3 regions of the Paenibacillus sp. lzh-N1 genome follow, and region 2 is predicted to be linked to each of the others. Evidence: riboswitches for the same ligand, from Rfam matches in the RefSeq annotation. Region 2 holds a riboswitch; each other region holds the start of a gene.
The links. A riboswitch is a leader RNA that binds a small molecule or an ion and turns the genes downstream of it on or off. The one in region 2 is predicted to bind glycine.
Positions count from the first base shown of each region.

Region 1: linked by a shared signal. The riboswitch ahead of sdaAB (L-serine ammonia-lyase, iron-sulfur-dependent subunit beta) and the one ahead of C0638_RS13855 (alanine/glycine:cation symporter family protein) in region 2 are both predicted to bind glycine.
Region 3: linked by a shared signal. The riboswitch ahead of gcvT (glycine cleavage system aminomethyltransferase GcvT) and the one ahead of C0638_RS13855 (alanine/glycine:cation symporter family protein) in region 2 are both predicted to bind glycine.

Region 1 is NZ_CP025696.1:1,270,612-1,276,517, forward strand. It holds gene C0638_RS05755 (ABC transporter ATP-binding protein) at 1-258, opposite strand, end outside; gene C0638_RS05760 (DUF6359 domain-containing protein) at 587-2,191, opposite strand; glycine riboswitch at 2,406-2,520, shown strand; gene sdaAB (L-serine ammonia-lyase, iron-sulfur-dependent subunit beta) at 2,732-3,421, shown strand; gene sdaAA (L-serine ammonia-lyase, iron-sulfur-dependent, subunit alpha) at 3,411-4,310, shown strand; gene C0638_RS05775 (Ig-like domain-containing protein) at 4,422-5,906, opposite strand, start outside.
Region 2 is NZ_CP025696.1:3,038,019-3,043,924, forward strand. It holds gene C0638_RS13850 (glycoside hydrolase family 1 protein) at 183-1,640, shown strand; glycine riboswitch at 1,805-1,889, shown strand; glycine riboswitch at 1,901-1,996, shown strand; gene C0638_RS13855 (alanine/glycine:cation symporter family protein) at 2,143-3,561, shown strand; gene C0638_RS25700 (sensor histidine kinase) at 3,687-4,307, opposite strand; gene C0638_RS13865 (LytR/AlgR family response regulator transcription factor) at 4,706-5,452, opposite strand.
Region 3 is NZ_CP025696.1:3,205,379-3,211,284, reverse strand. It holds gene C0638_RS14625 (PTS mannitol transporter subunit IIBC) at 50-1,528, opposite strand; gene gcvH (glycine cleavage system protein GcvH) at 1,954-2,352, opposite strand; glycine riboswitch at 2,746-2,845, shown strand; glycine riboswitch at 2,846-2,942, shown strand; gene gcvT (glycine cleavage system aminomethyltransferase GcvT) at 3,022-4,128, shown strand; gene gcvPA (aminomethyl-transferring glycine dehydrogenase subunit GcvPA) at 4,246-5,601, shown strand; gene gcvPB (aminomethyl-transferring glycine dehydrogenase subunit GcvPB) at 5,598-5,906, shown strand, end outside.

The sequences.
Region 1 (5,906 bases), 1.8 Mb from region 2:
CATTTGCCCTGAGGAGAGACGGATCAGATCCGTGCCTTTAAAAAGAACCTTTCCTTCGACACGTGTTCGCTCCATGTCATGCAGTTGTGGGATCGAAAGCGCCAACGCGCTTTTGCCACAACCGGATTCTCCGACTACAGCCAGCACTTCATTGGGATTGACCGTCAGATCCAGATGGTCGACTGCGGGGTGATATTGATCCTTGATGCGAAAAGATACGGATAATCCCTTAATCTCCAACACGGGTTTGATATTCAATGCGCGCTTCCTCCATTCTCCATGGTCTTGTCCCGCTTATTCTCACCATGTTTGATGTTTAAAACCTCTCATGAACATTACATACCGTTTTTGTCGGAATAATTTGAATACATCCTATCACCAGTATATGGATATATCAATTAAGATTATGCTATCAACATCATTTAAAAAATCAATGATCCAGCAGTAGCGCGACTTTCCTGGCACAAAATGTAATCAAATAACCAACCACAGGTTAATTTTCATCACAAAAAAGCCGTTTGATCCCCTACAGAGGATCAAACGGCTAACTAGCACCCAACCACTCACACTGAATTCTTTACGTTTATTACGAAGCCGCTCCATAAGAGCCCGACTTGAACGTTTTTGGATCGTACCATTTGTAGCCTGCTGCTGGAGCAGACCAAGGCTCGGGTTGCGGTTCTGTGGAAGCCGCAGGCTCCTCAAACGGCAGAAGCTTCGTCGGTTGATCCAGCGTTAAACCTGCCACATCGGATAATTTGGTGTAGTCCTGCTTCCACGCAAGCCATTGGACCGTTTGCACCAGGAAGGTGGCATCGTCCACTTCCTTGAAACCATCATATGTCTTTTTCGACTGTCCGTTTTCTTCACGCGCATATTTCGGTGTAGCATCTTCTACAGGGGAAGAATCACCGATAAATGCTGCCTTGCCTTGACCTACCTTGGAGATCGCAGCATAAGGCCCTTCCGCACGGCCTCCACCGTTATAGACACCTTGGTCTACAGCATTGCCCCATTTTTTCGTACCTGTAGGGATATAGGCAATTCCTTTGGCTTTGGTAGGATCAATAATAGCCAGCGTAGATCCCGCATGTATGGCAATCGAGCGTACACCCTTGGTAATGCCGAAGGATTGATCTGCGGCTACAATGTCCGTAGCATTCACGTCGCCAAGTGCATTGTAACGGAAACGAACACCAAAGTTGGTCGCCAGCCAATCGGAGCTAGTTAACCCCTGCATCGCCGGTGATGCTGCTTCTTCTGTAGTCATCCCTTTGGCCGGATTAGTATAGGCTCCACGACGGTAGCCATTCATAACCTCAGAGGAATCCCAACGGTTTTTGTTACGGTCCGCATTATAGTGGTCGGAGATGAAGAAAACACTTCCCCCGTTATTCACATATTGCAGCAGGGCAGCCTGCTCGGATGCCTTAAAGGCAACATTCGCTTCACCGATGATGAACACATCATATTGGCGCAGCTTATCATAGGTTATGGCCTGTTCTCCATAAGTAAAAGGAATGGGACGGTTCAGTTGGTCCACTGTAAAACCTACATTACGCAGTCCATTGGCAAAGTCGGAGAAGGCGCCTTCAATGACCCAATCTGCTGCCCCAGCCGTCTGTGCGTGCGTATTATCGAACAGCACCTTTTTGCCTTTGCCATCCGGCAGTGTAGTACCGGGTTGACCCGGATTTCCAGGTTCAGGTTCGCCAGGTTCACCTGGTTCCCCCGGCTCGCTTCCGTTCACCAGTTCAACAGTGCTTGGACTTTTCACTCCACCAAAATTATTGTAGGCGCCAAGTGTACCCGTCACACGGATTTTGCTGCCAATCAGCTCAGGATGGCCTGTTAGCCCAAATTGCCCTCTGTACGCTGATGTCAGCTGTACATCCAATAGATTAGACGTGCTTCGTTCATTGGCCTGGTCGGCAATCAGTACGTTAAAATCATTCGCAAACGGAGAAGAAAAATTAGCCGTTTTCGATCCGGTAGCATGTCCGACGATGTAACCTTCCACCGTCACTGTGCCTCCACTGCCTTGGCGCTGGAGTGCCTCGGCTACTGTCAGTGCTCCCTCCGCTTTGACCTGACCGAATGGAACGAAGATCCCGATCAGCAGCGATACGATCGCTGCCAGATGCAGCACCCCTTTCAAGCGTGAACCTGTGAACCGCAAGCCTTTTACCATACGTCAATATCCCTCCTATAATTTCATAAATGTAATTGTCCTCTATCAGATTAGCTATCAATCTTCTAATTCCTTCCTGATTTCATCCATAATTATGTAAATTTTATTCTTATTTATCGGAAACTCGCTTGTTTATGTAAAAATTGAACCCTGCGATTGACACCGAGCACAGCATACATTACGCTAAGAAAGATATGTAGAACGGTATACGCGAATGAAGATGACGGGAGAGTCTGTCCAGGGGCTTACACGCTGGCGGCACCGAAGGAGCAAGACGCCAACACCCGGCTGGCGGATAATCTCTCAGGTCCATGTATCGTCATCTGACGCAACTCTGGAGAGAGCGCAAGCCACCCAAGGGGTAAGGCGGTAAGGACACCGTACGAAACTCTCAGGTAACGAGGACAGAGATAAGGGAAACTTCCTTATCCTGTCCTTTTTTGCGCTCACATTGTACGTCAGCATTAGGAACCGTCATAGCCGCGCAAAAACGCGGAAATACCATATACTATGGTACTAGAACATATAGGGGGCCACACCATGCGTTTCAAAGATGTATTTTCCATTATCGGTCCGGCCATGACCGGACCTTCCAGTTCACACACTGCAGGCGCGGTGCGGCTTGCACGCGTTGCCCGTCACTGGCTCGGGACGCAGCCTGACCGTGCCCGCATGACACTGTACGGCTCCTTCGCCGACACATACAAAGGACACGGTACAGACCTGGCGCTCATCGCAGGACTGCTCAATTACGATACAGACGACCACCGAATTCCAGATGCCGAGCAATGGGCGGAGCAGGCCGGGATGATGGTGGAATTTGCCGTCAGCGGACTACCCGCCCCCCATCCGAACACCGTCCGTTTTGAGCTGTGGAAGGGTGAGGATCAGCGTACACTGCTGGGTTCCTCCATCGGCGGTGGCAGCATCCATGTCCAGCAGCTCAACGAATTCCGAGTCAACCTGACCGGAGAGCTGTCTACGTTGGTGCTTCTTCACTCGGATAAGCCCGGTACATTAGGTGCGGTGACTTCAGCGCTCGGCGCTGCTGACATTAACATTGCCTATATGCACGTGGATCGCAAAGGTCGGGATGGAGAAGCACTTACAGCTATCGAAACGGACAGTCCTCCTACAGCTGAATTAATCGCAAAACTACAATCCTTACCACATATGTACGAAATTAAAATGATTAATTTGAAAAAAGGAGCTGAATCTGATGCGATTTAGCCATCTGCATGAAATCAGCGCTATATGCGCTGAGGAATCCACCACGATTGGCCGCCTGATGATTCAAGAGCAGGTACAAGAGACGAATACAACGGAAGAAGAAATTTTCCGCCAAATGTCTGATTATTATGAAGTCATGAAAGAGGCTGTTCATCGTGGTCAGACGCAAGACACCGTATCCCGCAGTGGATTAACGGGCGGCGACGGCAAGCGCTTAGCCGAATATCTGCGGACAGGGGAAACCTGCTCCGGCGATGCCTCCGCGCTCGCCATGGCTTATGCGCTCTCCGTGTCGGAGGTTAATGCGTCCATGGGGCGCATTGTCGCCACGCCCACTGCAGGTTCATGCGGAGTCATCCCCGGTGTGTTCATTAGTGCGCAGGAGCGGTTCGGCTGGGATGATGAGCATATGGTGCACGGCTTGTTCGCAGCCGGAGCCATTGGCTACGTCATCGCCAACAATTCCTTCATTTCCGGCGCGGAGGGAGGCTGTCAGGCTGAGATTGGTTCAGCCATCGGGATGGCCGCTGGCGCTATGGTCGAGCTACGCGGTGGCACACCTGAGCAGGCCGTTCACGCCGTAGGCCTAGCGCTCAAGAACACGCTCGGTCTGATATGCGACCCCGTCGCCGGACTCGTCGAGATTCCGTGTATCGTGCGCAACGGGCTGGGAGCCGTGACCGCACTTGCCGCAGCGGATATGGCTTTGGCGGGTGTGCGCAGCGCCATTCCGTCTGACGAAGTCATTGACGTGATGCTTGAAGTCGGCAGCGCAATGCCGTCAAAGCACCGCGAGACCGCCAAAGGCGGCTTGGCCCAGACCCCCACTGGCAAGCGTTTGACCGAATCACTTACTCGCAACACATCGGTCAAAAAGCATAAGCCATAATTGGGGTAACCTCCTCTGTATTAAGAAGCGAGTACGTCCCTTAAAAATAAAAGAGCAAGCATGCCGTCCCTAGACGTATGCTTGCTCTTTTTCTTTTCAGACGGTTATAGATTACTGAACGGCTACCTGTACCTTCGTCATTTTACCAGCATATTTTACTGTAATTACAGCTTTGCCCTTACCCTGTGCTTTAATGTTACCGTCTTTGACGGTCGCAACGATAATTCTGGATGAGGACCAGACAGCCGGCTTGGAAACATCCTTCTCCGACTCATCCTTATACGTGGCTGTAGCCGTAACCTTAGCCAGCTGCCCTGCCTTCAAAGTCAAGGCGACTTCGTCCGTTTGCAGATATTTAAGCGTATCAACATCAACAGGCACGCTGATCACCTTACCGCCGAACTTCGCCTGAATGTTAGCTTTACCGTAGCTGACCGCGGTAACCTGACCCTTTTTGACGGTGGCTACCTTATAATTGGACGTTTTCCATTCAGCTTGAGTTGTAACATCCTTTTCTTTACCATCACTGGATTTAACCACAATCGCAATCGTTTTTTGATCCCCGGATTTCAGTGATAACGCAATGGCATCCGCTTCAATCTTTTGCGCTACGTCTACTTCTACCGTAAATGTAATGGTTTGCTTGCCATATGAAGCAGTGATCGTTGCCTTACCGCTAGCATTCGCTTTGATCAAACCTTCGCTAACTTCAACTACTTTTACATTGCTAGTAGTCCAAGTGGCGTCCTTGGTTACGTCTGTTTTTGTACCGCCACTCTTAACGCCTGTTACTTTCAGCTGCTTCGTTTCCTGAGCACCGAGTGCAATTACGCGCGAGTCTGTTTCCAAACGGTCTACAAGGCCCACTTGTACGTTTATCGTCAGTTTTTTGCCGTTATAGGTTGCTGTAATAACCGCTTTACCGGCCGCTTTACCCGTAATCGTTCCCTTGGACACAGAAGCAATATCTTCCGCACTTGAAGTCCATTCTGCATCCTTTGTAACATCTTCCTTACGCCCGTCCGCATAAGTAGCCGTCAGAGTCGCAGTATAGTCCTCATTAATATCTATCGTTGCCGTTTTAGAGGACAAAGATAGATCACCAGGTACGTTTACGGATACGGTAGCTGTGGCTGTTTTGCCGCCATAAGAAGCTGTGATCGTTGCCTCACCTGTTTTATAACCTGTGACTTCTCCCCCGCTGACAAAAGCGATATCTTCATTACTGGACTTCCACTCTGCTTTACTTGTGATATCTTCTTCCGTCCCTGTTACATAGGTTGCGGTCAGCTTGAGCTTTTTGGATTCCTTAGCATTCAAGCTGAGCTTGTCCTCGCTTAAATCCAGAAATCTAGAGGTTTCAACATCTGTCTTGATCGAAACCGTCTTATCTCCGTACTTAGCGGTCACTGTAGCCGACCCCGCTCCAATGGCCATAATCGTTCCTTTATTCACTGTTGCAATTTTTTCATCGCTTGATGTCCAAGCAGCTTTATCTGTGATATCTGTTACCGTACCATCCGGGTACACAGCAGATACCTGTATTTTTTTTGATTCATCCAAACGGAGAAAAATGTTGGTTTCGCTGGCTTTCAG
Region 2 (5,906 bases):
TACTTGACATGAAACGCGTTACAACAATTAGGATGCTTATGAGGGCATTACGTCTATTTTAAAGCATCTATCGGTGCATTTCAAAGGATAACGGTCACCGTTAGTTATTGATTCGCATTGCAGCACCTGATGGGTTATTGACTAGAGTGAAAACATTAGATAAGAAAAGAGGTTTTCATACCATGACGAAGACGCTAAAAGGATTCCCGCAAAACTTCCTATGGGGCGGGGCAACTGCAGCCAACCAATTGGAAGGTGCTTTTGACGTAGATGGAAAAGGCCTGTCCAGCGCAGACATGATAGCCTATGTACCTAAGGCAGAACGTAAAAACGATCATGCTATAGAAATTTCGTCTGAACGACTGGAGGACATCTTGGCAGGGAAGGTAAACGCCCGTTTTCCAAAGCGTGAAGGAGTGGACTTCTACCACCGCTACAAAGAAGATATTGCTTTGTTTGCAGAAATGGGCTTTAAAGTATTCCGGATGTCCATCCACTGGTCGCGGATTTTCCCGAATGGATATGATGCCGAGCCGAATGAAGCAGGATTGCAATTTTACGACAATGTATTCGATGAGCTGCGCAAGTATGGTATTGAGCCGTTGGTAACATTGTCACATTATGAAACACCGCTAGGTCTGACACAGAAGTATAATGGCTGGTTGGGACGCGAAGTCGTAGATCATTACGTAAAATATGCCGAAACAGTATTTACACGCTATAAGGATAAAGTAAAATACTGGCTGACCTTTAACGAAATCAATGTCATGACTATGAGTCCGTTTACTGGCGGCGGTGTGGTTATTGACCGTGTAGAAAACAAGCAACAAGCGATATATCAAGCATTGCACCATCAATTTGTAGCAAGTGCACTGGCGACCAAACGGGGACATGAGATCATTCCGGGTGCTCAGATCGGCTGTATGCTGGCTCGCATTGAAAGCTACCCGCATACGTGTAACCCAGAGGATATTCTGAAAGCACAGCATGAAAATCAAATGAATCTGTTCTTTACGGATGTGCATGCTCGTGGGGAGTATCCCAACTATATGAACCGCTATTTTGAAGAAAATAATATTGTGATCCAGACAGAACCCGGCGATGCTGAAATTTTGAAAAATAATACGGTTGATTTTATCTCATTTAGCTACTACATGACCTTGACCGTATCGGCAGGTCCAGAAGGAGAAAAGGCAGCAGGGAACCTGATTGGCGGTGTGAAAAATCCGTATTTGCAGTCCTCCGATTGGGGATGGCAGATTGATCCGATCGGCCTGCGTGTTACACTAAATACGTTTTATGACCGTTACCAAAAGCCGCTGTTCATCGTGGAAAATGGCCTGGGTGCGTACGATAAGGTAGAAGAGGACGGCTCTGTGCATGACACGTATCGCATTGATTACTTGCGTCAGCATATTGCCCAAATGAAGGAAGCCATTGCTGACGGTGTTGATCTGATTGGTTACACCAGCTGGGGTCCTATCGACCTTGTGAGCATGTCTACTTCCGAAATGTCCAAGCGCTACGGATTTATTTACGTTGATTTGGATGATGACGGTAACGGAACGCTCCAACGCTCCAAAAAGGACTCATTTAACTGGTATAAAAATGTGATAGCAACCAATGGCGAAGAATTGTAATTCTATATCGTTTTGGCGGGTACAGCAGAGAAAATTAGGATGCAATCTGCTGTACCCGCTTTTTGTATAGACACCCTATTGATTTGTCAGAGGGCTTCACAAATTTTTCACTTGTAATACGCTGAAAGTTTTCTGTATAATAAATAAAAATTTCATATGTCTGGTTGATGTTTGCGGGAGATGGAACGAAAGTTCCGACCGAAGGGGCAAAACTCTCAGGTGCTTAAGCTGATTTACAGCAACAAGCAGGGACCGTAAACGGACAGAACTCTGGAGAGACCCTTAATTGGGCGCCGAAGGTGCACCGCAGATTATCATCTGCTTAAACTCTCAGGCAAAAGGACAGAGACGCGAATAACCTGTGACAGGGAATACTCTAGGCTTTTTAGAGATAAAATCCTGTACAAATTGGTTTATTTTTCGTGCCTTTAACCTCTCCAGGAGTCGAATCAACGGATTTGACTCTTTTTTGTTTTTTAATATGCTGGAGGAGCGGGTTGAAATGAATTTGGTACATTTATTAGAAACAATTGACAGTTGGATGTGGGGAGCGCCGCTTCTAATTCTCGTCATGGGCACTGGGTTGTGGCTAACGATCCGTCTGAAGATGCTTCAGATTATTCGATTGCCCTTAGCGCTCAAGCTAATTGGTAAAGCGCCGGACGAAGGCAGCGGGGATGTCAGTAGCTTTGGAGCATTGAGTACGGCACTCGCAGCTACTGTAGGTACGGGAAGTATCGTCGGTGTCGCAACAGCGATCAAACTGGGTGGGCCCGGTTCATTATTCTGGATGCTGGTTGCAGCTTTTTTCGGGATGGCAACCAAATATGCGGAAGGGTTATTATCCGTTAAATACCGTGTTAAAGACCGGAACGGACAATTTTCGGGTGGACCGATGTATTATATTGAAAACGGGCTTGGCCGCCGTTTCAAGCCGCTGGCGATGTTGTTTGCCTTTTCTGGTATTCTTGTAGCACTATTTGGAATCGGTACTTTTCCGCAAGTAAAGGCTATCGTTTCTTCTACGGAGAGTAGCTTTGGCGTGCCAACAGTAGTTACAGCAATCATTATTTCCGTGTTGACGGCTGTTGTTACGATTGGAGGACTCAAAAGTATCGCCAAGGTATCCACAAAGATTGTTCCATTCATGTCGGGGCTCTATATCGTGGTTTGTTTAATCGTACTCATTAAGTTTGCAGGAGAGCTTCCTCATGCGATCGCGCTAGTATTACAAGGGGCTTTCTCGACAACATCTGCGACGGGTGGTTTTGCCGGAGCCACGATTATGCTGGCAATGCGAAGCGGAGTTGCCAGAGGGATCTTTGCAAATGAAGCTGGTTTGGGAAGTGCGCCAATCGCAGCAGCAGCAGCTAAGACGAAATGGCCCGCAGAACAAGGACTAATATCCATGACGGGCGTTTTTATCGATACGATGATTATTTGTAATTTGACAGGATTTACATTGCTGGTTACGGGAATATGGAGTGGAAATGATGATGGAGGTCTGATGACTCAACATGCGTTTTCCAGTGCCTTTCCGGCTGGAGCAGAGCTCGTGACGATTAGCCTTATTTTATTTGCGTTCACAACGATACTTGGCTGGAACTACTACGGGGAACGCTGTGTTGAATATTTGCTTGGGGTCAAGTGGATTAAACCATACCGTTATCTGTTCATCATACTGGTTGCCGGAGGCGCGTTCATCAAGCTCGATGCCATCTGGCTGCTGGCAGATATTTTTAACGCAATGATGGCTTTTCCGAACCTGATTGCATTGCTCGGCTTGTCGGGAATTGTCGTTGCCGAAACTCGCACCTATATGAACTCTTTGTATCCTAATAAGAAAAAGGGCATTCTTGCAGGTGCCAATGTAGGGGCGGCTATCCAAGTAGAAGAAAAAGGACAAACGATCAATTCATAAATAATAAAAGGGAGTGCTCTCAGCCATCACAGGCTTGAGGACACTCCCTTTTAATTGTTATAAGACTGGTATTTACCGACATTTTATTTATTCTGAATAGCCATTAATTCATAATGTTTACAAATCTAAGGGTTATTACATGGAATCATAATCGTAATTTGAAAATTTGAATCCGTAATTGTTGTATTTAAATAACCACCGTACTTCTTTATTACTTGATGGATGTTAAGTAATCCATACCCATGTTTTTTTGAAGGGGAATTGTATGTTTTGGTTGAGAATGCTGTATTGAGACAATTACTTTTTGAATTGCGAACATAAATCCATAGGGCAGAATTATCGGTTAAAATTTCCAAATGAATTGAATGCTCTTTCTTTCTAGGAAGCTGCCTTACAGCTTCAATAGCATTATCGAAAACATTACCTAAGACAATACATAGATCATGACTTCCAATACTAATGTTTGCAGGGTTAATATGGATTTGATGAAAGAAAGCTATCCCACTTTTATCAGCGATGCTGAAAGTGTGATTTACCAAGGCATCAATAACAAGATGTCCTGTTGTTATATGAAGTCGTGGTGATTCTATATTTTCTAGAGTTTGGTTAATGTGATTAACACCCTCTTCCGTCCTCTGTTCTTGTAGACAAGCACGGACAAATATTAACTGTTTTTTGAAATCATGAATACTTCGTTTGATATCACTAAGAGATCGAGTTGTTTCTTTATAATGTTTTTCTTGCATCAGCATTTGCTTTTGAAAAAAGCGTGAGAGGTTTGACTTTTCTATCAGCTTGTCCATTAGAAAGACAATAATTACGTTCATTCCAATAATACATATTATTGACATTATAAGGAATGAATTATATTTCATTAAAGAAAATAAACTATAATGTATGAATAAGTTAAACGATGTTCCTATTAATATTACAAAATAATACATAATCCCTATCTTGTATTTTCTCCCTTTTTTTAAATAATGAACGAATAGTACTATAATAAGTATGAAGTATAAAGAGGCGAAAAGTAAAAAAAGGTTAACTATTGGATTGGAAAAATCACTTTGCTTTGTTGTGCTAAACAAAAATAAAGAGTAATTAGAAAACGAGGTGACATTAATGTAAACGCAATGATTCAAAAAACTCACCCTTCCTGAAAACGAGAAATTATAAAACGAGCATACGCCTCACGAAGCGATTTAGCGTGAGAACGACCTACAGGAAATTCTTGTTGGTTTGACATAATAACAGAAGTAGTTGAAAACTTACGTATATGAACTAAATTCACGATTATTGACCTATGTATAAACACAAACGGATATTTTAATTGTTCATAAACCGCTTTCAACGTTCCGGAAATAAAATAGTTGTGTGAATCCGTTGCAATACAAAGTTCATTATGGATGTAATTGTTTTCACCTTTTGAGATGGCTATGATTTCAGAGTGTCTCAATACAAGATGCTCAGTTTTATTTTTCACAGATAGAAAGTGGGATACTGAAGAACGCATATAATGACATAGTTTATTTATCTTTTCTACAAAGAGTTTATAAGTAAGGGGTTTAAGTAAATATTGAAATGCTTGTACTTCAAAACTTTCTAGCATGTATTCTGGATAGTTAGTTAGAAATATGATTTGAACTTCTCGGTCAGGAAAAAGGCGAATAAGTTTTGCAGTTTCAATTCCCGATAATTCCCTCATTTCAATATCTAACAAGATAATATGAAAGGAGTATCGCTCTTGTGAACTATAAGATTTGATTAGATCTTCCCCCGATAAAAAGAATTGTAGATTAAAATCTAAGGATTCACTTACTGACATACACATGAAAAAGTGTTGTAAAATTTTATGCATTGCGGGATCATCGTCACAAACAGCAACTTGAAACAAATAGACCACCTCAAATATGTTATATAAATCCAGTATATTGTAAAAAAAGTCTATTCGAAGTGATGTTTTACATATGAAAACAATTACCATCAGGTTATGGAATTTTTGTTGGTAAAAGTTTAAATGCATACTTATACTGTGGAGAGGACGTAGCCCAGGCGAGGGAATGGATACGTTCTTTTTTATTGCTTAGAAACCTTATTTTCAGCCTATATAAAAGTATTCAGCTAAAGCTCTACTGGTTAAGTTCGCGTTACGACAACGGCAGGAACAAGCAGCTGCACGCTCCTAGTGCTTTTAATCTTTGCTGCTGTCTCAAGCAGTCTAATCCTTTATTTTCTTTGGACATATAAACAAAGAATTAACAAGTAACGTACTTTGCCATTAAAGAAATATAGGCAACAAAAATATTAATCTCACATGAAGCTGACATGTTTGGTCGTTGAGATGGATT
Region 3 (5,906 bases), 170 kb from region 2:
TTCCAGCAGGAAATACAAACTGTATACAGCCAGCCTGACTTTATGGGGATTAAGAATCGGATTTCAACCGTTCAACCAGCGCTTCGTATTCAGGGCTCTTCAGGAAATTGTCAATGGAAATGTGCTCAGCATTCGGGGCTACCGTTTTAGCCCGGTCTGTCAACGTTTTTTGTGTAATGACAATATCCGCATCCTGTGGAATTTCACTGATTGCCGTATTCGTTACCGTAACGCCCACGCCCGCCTGTTTCATTTTTTTGCGCAAAATTGAGGCTCCCATGGCGCTTGAACCCATACCTGCATCACAGGAAAAGACAATTTTATTCACCTCGGATTTATCCTTAAGCGTTCGATCTGCGGCAATCTCGGCAGCACGATCGGATGCGCGGTTATCTTCCATTACAGTGGCGTTAGCGCTTGCACCCTTGCTTTGATTTTTCATATCTTTCAGGCGGGATGCAGCTTCCTCCAGCCCCTCTTCCTTTGGCTTACCAGTTTTGAGTAATACTGCGGCAACCGCAAAGGATACGACCGCAGCTGCGATCACACCGCTCAGCATCGGCAAATATCCGCCTTTGGGTGTCATCAGGAAATAAGCAATGATACTGCCTGGTGAAGGAGCAGCAACCAGTCCGGCACCTGTCAACATAAAACAGAAGGTTCCCACAACGCCCCCTGCTATAGCAGCGAGAATCAGAATCGGCTTCATCAAAATATAAGGGAAATAAATTTCATGAATCCCGCCGAAAAAATGAATAATGACTGCACCAGGAGCAGACGACTTCGCAGAGCCTTTACCGAACAGGCAATAGGCCAGCAAAATACCGAGTCCCGGGCCAGGATTGGATTCAAGCATGAACAAAACGGATTTTCCTGTTCTTGCAGCTTCCTCCAGCGCAATCGGACTCAATACTCCATGATTCAGTGCGTTGTTGAGAAATAATACTTTTCCAGGCTCAATAATGAGATTGACAAGCGGCAGTAGCCCTGCGTTTACGAGGAACTGTACCCCTGTCGACAACACTTGACTGATGGTTTGCACGACCGGGCCGATCGCCACATGCGCTAGTAATGCTAGAATGGCACCGATAATCCCAGCCGAGAAATTATTGACCAGCATTTCAAAACCTGATTTGACTTTGCCCTCAATGGCCTTATCGAACTTCTTCAATATCCATGCAGCCAGCGGACCAGCTACCATCGCGCCCAGGAACATCGGGATATCGGCCCCCACAATGACCCCCATCGTCATAATGGCACCGATCACACCTCCACGCTGTCCGTGAATCATCGTGCCTCCCGTGTAACCGATCAGCAGCGGCAGCAAATAATTTTTCATCGGATCAACCAGTTGTGCAAAACCCTCATTCGGGAACCACCCGGTCGGAATAAAAAGGGCCGTAATTAATCCCCATGCGATAAAGGCTCCCATATTAGGCATAACCATACCGCTGAGAAAACGGCCAAAACGCTGTACGGCGACACGAGCGCCACCGTTTGAACTGGACTTTGTGTCCACAGTGCTCATATTCATATCCTCCTTGTGAGTAAATAGCATCACTACCTTTTCTTAAAATTCATACTAAATGACAGCGCTATCTTCATCAACGAAATGAAAACGTACTTTCGTCATGAACGTTGATGACAACATTTAAATTTAAAGTAACGACAAGGCATTATACCTGCATAATTCTTCTTAATATGGCCGATAACAATAGAAATTAGTCGAAAAAACACTGTTGTAAATCTGTGCAATTGTATAAAGAGGCTCTCTTCTAAGCCTGCGCAAGCAACGTAAATACGCCTTCTAAAAGACAACAAAAAAATAGCCGCTATGTCAGGTCATAGCGACTATTTTATACAAAAACTGAGCGGACTACGATGCTCTTATTTAATTCAATATCCATATAAAAAATCAGAATAAAGCGCTATTATTTCATGCTGTATTGCTCATTATTGCTCATCCGAAATCAACTGCTCGTACTGCTCCGCAGACAGCAACTTGCCCAGAGCTTCCTCGACACCATTGCTCATCTCTACTTCGATCATCCAACCCTCTTCATAGGGTGATTCATTCACCAGCTCAGGTGTACTTTCCAGAGCTTCATTTACTTTCAAAACGGTTCCCGTCACCGGAGCAAAAAGATCGGATACGGTCTTCACCGATTCAATTGTACCAATCTCCGTCCCCTGTCCAATCGTTGTTCCCGCCCCAGGTAATTCCACAAAAACAATATCACCCAATTGATGCTGTGCAAAGTCTGTAATGCCGATCCGCAACGTCCCATCCACTGTGCGCTGAACCCACTCATGTTCGTCTGTATACCAAAGTTGCTGTTTCACTTCACTCATCCTGCTTCGCCTCACTTCCACATGAATAAAATGCTTTTGATCACCTGTATTAGACAAGTTAAGATTATGACAACAAGAACATCCATGTCAATAATACTAACAAAAATACTCCATACCAACTCATATAGCGCAGTCTATAAAAAAATGATAACTTGTAACAAACGCTTACATATCCTTATTTATACAATAAATGTTTTTCATATTGTTTTATATGACATTTTTATTGACATTTTGAATGGATTTGCGTATTAATGGGTTATAGTAATTGCTTTTGAAAATACCTCGACAACTGCAAACGCGGATGAACGCGGAGGGAGAGACTACCAAAAATATTCGCATCGCTGTTGTCGTTTGTGAGACAGTTGGGCACGCGAATCGGATCAAGTTGTTATCTGCAAAACCGGGTAACATACCGTTGATCCAAAAGGTAGCGCCGAAGGAGTAAACTTGCATTGCAGGTGAATCTCTCAGGCAAAAGGACCTCTGCCGGACGCATCTCTGGAGAGCATCCGTGAAAAGAGCGGATCACCCAAGGGGAAACCTGGTTCACACCGGGGTAACTTTCTGGTATCAAGGACAGAGCTGAAAGAAGAGTATGGACTGCCGTCTATACGTTTCTTTTAGCCTGTCTTTTTTGTTTAGCCGATTACACTGGATAGGAGTGAAAAAATGTCTAATTTGCGAAGAACACCATTATATTCGTCCTACGGGACGCAGCCCGGGGTTCGTTGTATTGACTTTGGCGGGTGGGAACTCCCCGTTCAGTTTAGCGGCATTCAAAAGGAGCATGAGGCCGTCCGACAACGTGCAGGTTTATTCGATGTATCGCATATGGGCGAGTTCTTGGTTGAAGGCAAAGAAGCTGAGGCTTTTTTGCAACAGGTAACCACAAATGATGTCAGCCAGTTGGAACCGGGCCAAGCACAATATTCACTCCTGTGTTACCCCGATGGAGGCGCAGTCGATGACTTGCTTGTATATTGCAAAGGACCAGAGCGCTACATGCTCGTTGTGAATGCCTCCAACATCGACAAAGATTGGGATTGGCTCATACGCCACGTACCAGCATCGGTTCATCTGGAGAATGTGTCTGATGCGATAGCATTGCTGGCATTACAAGGACCGGAAGCAGCACGTATTACCGCAGCCGTGACAGATACAGATATTACGAATCTGGCATCTTTCCGATTCCATGAGAACGTGCAATTGTTCGGAGCAAAAGCACTTGTCTCGCGAACTGGATATACCGGCGAAGACGGTTTTGAATTTTATATCCCTGCTGAGGAAGCACCCGCCGTGTGGGATGGTTTGCTTCGTTGCGGTGAATCGTATGGACTGATTCCCGCTGGACTTGGTGCTCGCGATACGCTGCGCTTCGAGGCACGGCTACCGTTGTACGGACAGGAGTTATCTGCCACAATTTCACCGCTTGAGGCTGGGTTAGGTTTCTTCGTCAAGCTGAATAAAGGAGATTTTATCGGCAGGGAAGCACTGCAACGTCAAAAAGAACAAGGAATTCCTCGCAAGTTAATCGGGCTGGAAATGATTGACCGCGGTATCCCGCGCGCTCATTATCCGGTGTTCGCTGAAGGTCAACACATCGGTGAGGTCACAACGGGTACTCAATCGCCCACCTTGAAGCGTAATCTGGGGCTGGCCCTGGTGGACAGTCGTTTTAGCACCCTATCGACACCGCTGGAGGTCGAAATTCGTGGTAAACGCCTGCGTGCGGAAGTGGTCCCAGCCCCCTTTTATAAACGGCTACGCCGATCTTAATCCTCTTCATTCTAAAAAAGCGATCATGTCAGATATAAAATTCTGGATTTTCCAATTACGACTATGTATTAGCTAATTTACTATCTAAATTTTGCTTTTCGAAAGGAGCCAGAACCTATGAAGCAGCATCGCTATCTCCCCATGACCGAACAAGACCAAACCGAAATGCTGCGTGTGGTGGGCGTATCATCCATTGATGATTTATTCAGCGACATTCCAGAGGCTATTCGATACCAAGGGGAACTCCCTCTTTCCTCTCGGCTCGACGAAAGAGCCTTAACCCGCCACATGACCGAGCTGGTCGGACGAAACGCCAATACAGATACACATGCTAGCTTTCTTGGTGCAGGTATTTATGATCATCATATTCCATCCGTTATCCAACACATCACCTCACGTTCCGAATTTTACACAGCCTACACCCCCTATCAGCCGGAAGTAAGCCAGGGCGAGTTGCAAGCCATTTTTGAATTCCAGTCGTATATTTGCGAATTGACAGGTATGGCGGTAGCTAATGCCAGCATGTACGATGGGGCTACAGCTCTGGCGGAAGCGGGCTCATTGGCCGCTTCCGCCACGCGTCGTAAACAGCTTATCGTATCAAGGTCTGTCCATCCAGAGGCACGTCAGGTATTGGCAGCCTATGCACGCGGATTGGATTTGGACATTGTGGAAATCGGCTGTTCGGATGGCGTAACGGATGTCGATGCGCTAGCCACGGCCGTATCGGAACAGACGGCGGCTGTTTTGATCCAAAATCCCAACTTTTTCGGAGCCGTGGAAAATCTGAAGCCGATGGCTGACCTCATCCATGCGCATCAAGGGCTTATGGTTGTTAGTGCCAATCCACTGGCACTAGGCTTGCTAGAGACCCCTGGTAAGCAAGGCGCGGATATTGTTGTAGGAGACGCGCAGCCACTTGGGATCTCATCCTCCCTCGGTGGTCCGACCTGCGGTTACTTTGCCGTTTCCCAGGCGCATATGCGCCGTATCCCTGGACGTATCGTAGGCCAAACCACAGACCGTAACGGCAAACGCGGCTTCGTGCTGACCTTGCAAGCGCGGGAACAGCATATCCGCCGCGAAAAGGCCACGTCTAACATTTGCTCCAATCAAGCGTTGCTCGCTTTATCTGCATCTGTATATTTGTCTGTCATGGGTAGACAGGGGATCAAGGAAGTAGCCGAGCTAAATTTGCATAAAAGCCGTTATGCGTTAGAGCAATTGCTGAGCTTGAAAGGTTTATCTACCTCGTTTAACGCACCAACCTTTAATGAGTTTGCCCTTAAACTGCCTGAGGGTACAGATATGAGCAAACTCCAGGCCGAGCTGCTAGCTGCCGGATTTATCGCTGGCTACGATTTGGGCCGGGACTATGAGGAACTTGCTGGTCACATGCTGATTGCCGTGACGGAGCAAAGAACCAAAGAAGAGATTGACCAATTTGTACACACCTTGGGGGGATTGCTATGACACACACCGGACAGGATCAGAAACAAGAACTGTTAAAGGAACACGATCAAACGCTCATTTTTGAATTGAGCCGTCCGGGTCGCATCGCTTATTCCCTTCCCGATTGCGACGTTCCCCGTCGCCCGGTGGCAGAGCTTTTGCCGGATTATGCGCTGCGCAGCGAACCTGCGGCATTACCCGAGGTATACGAAGTAGATGTTATTCGCCATTATACCGCCCTGTCCCAGCGCAATTTCGGCGTCGACAACGGATTTTATCCGCTTGGCTCGTGTACGATGAAATACAATCCGAAGGTGAATGAGGAT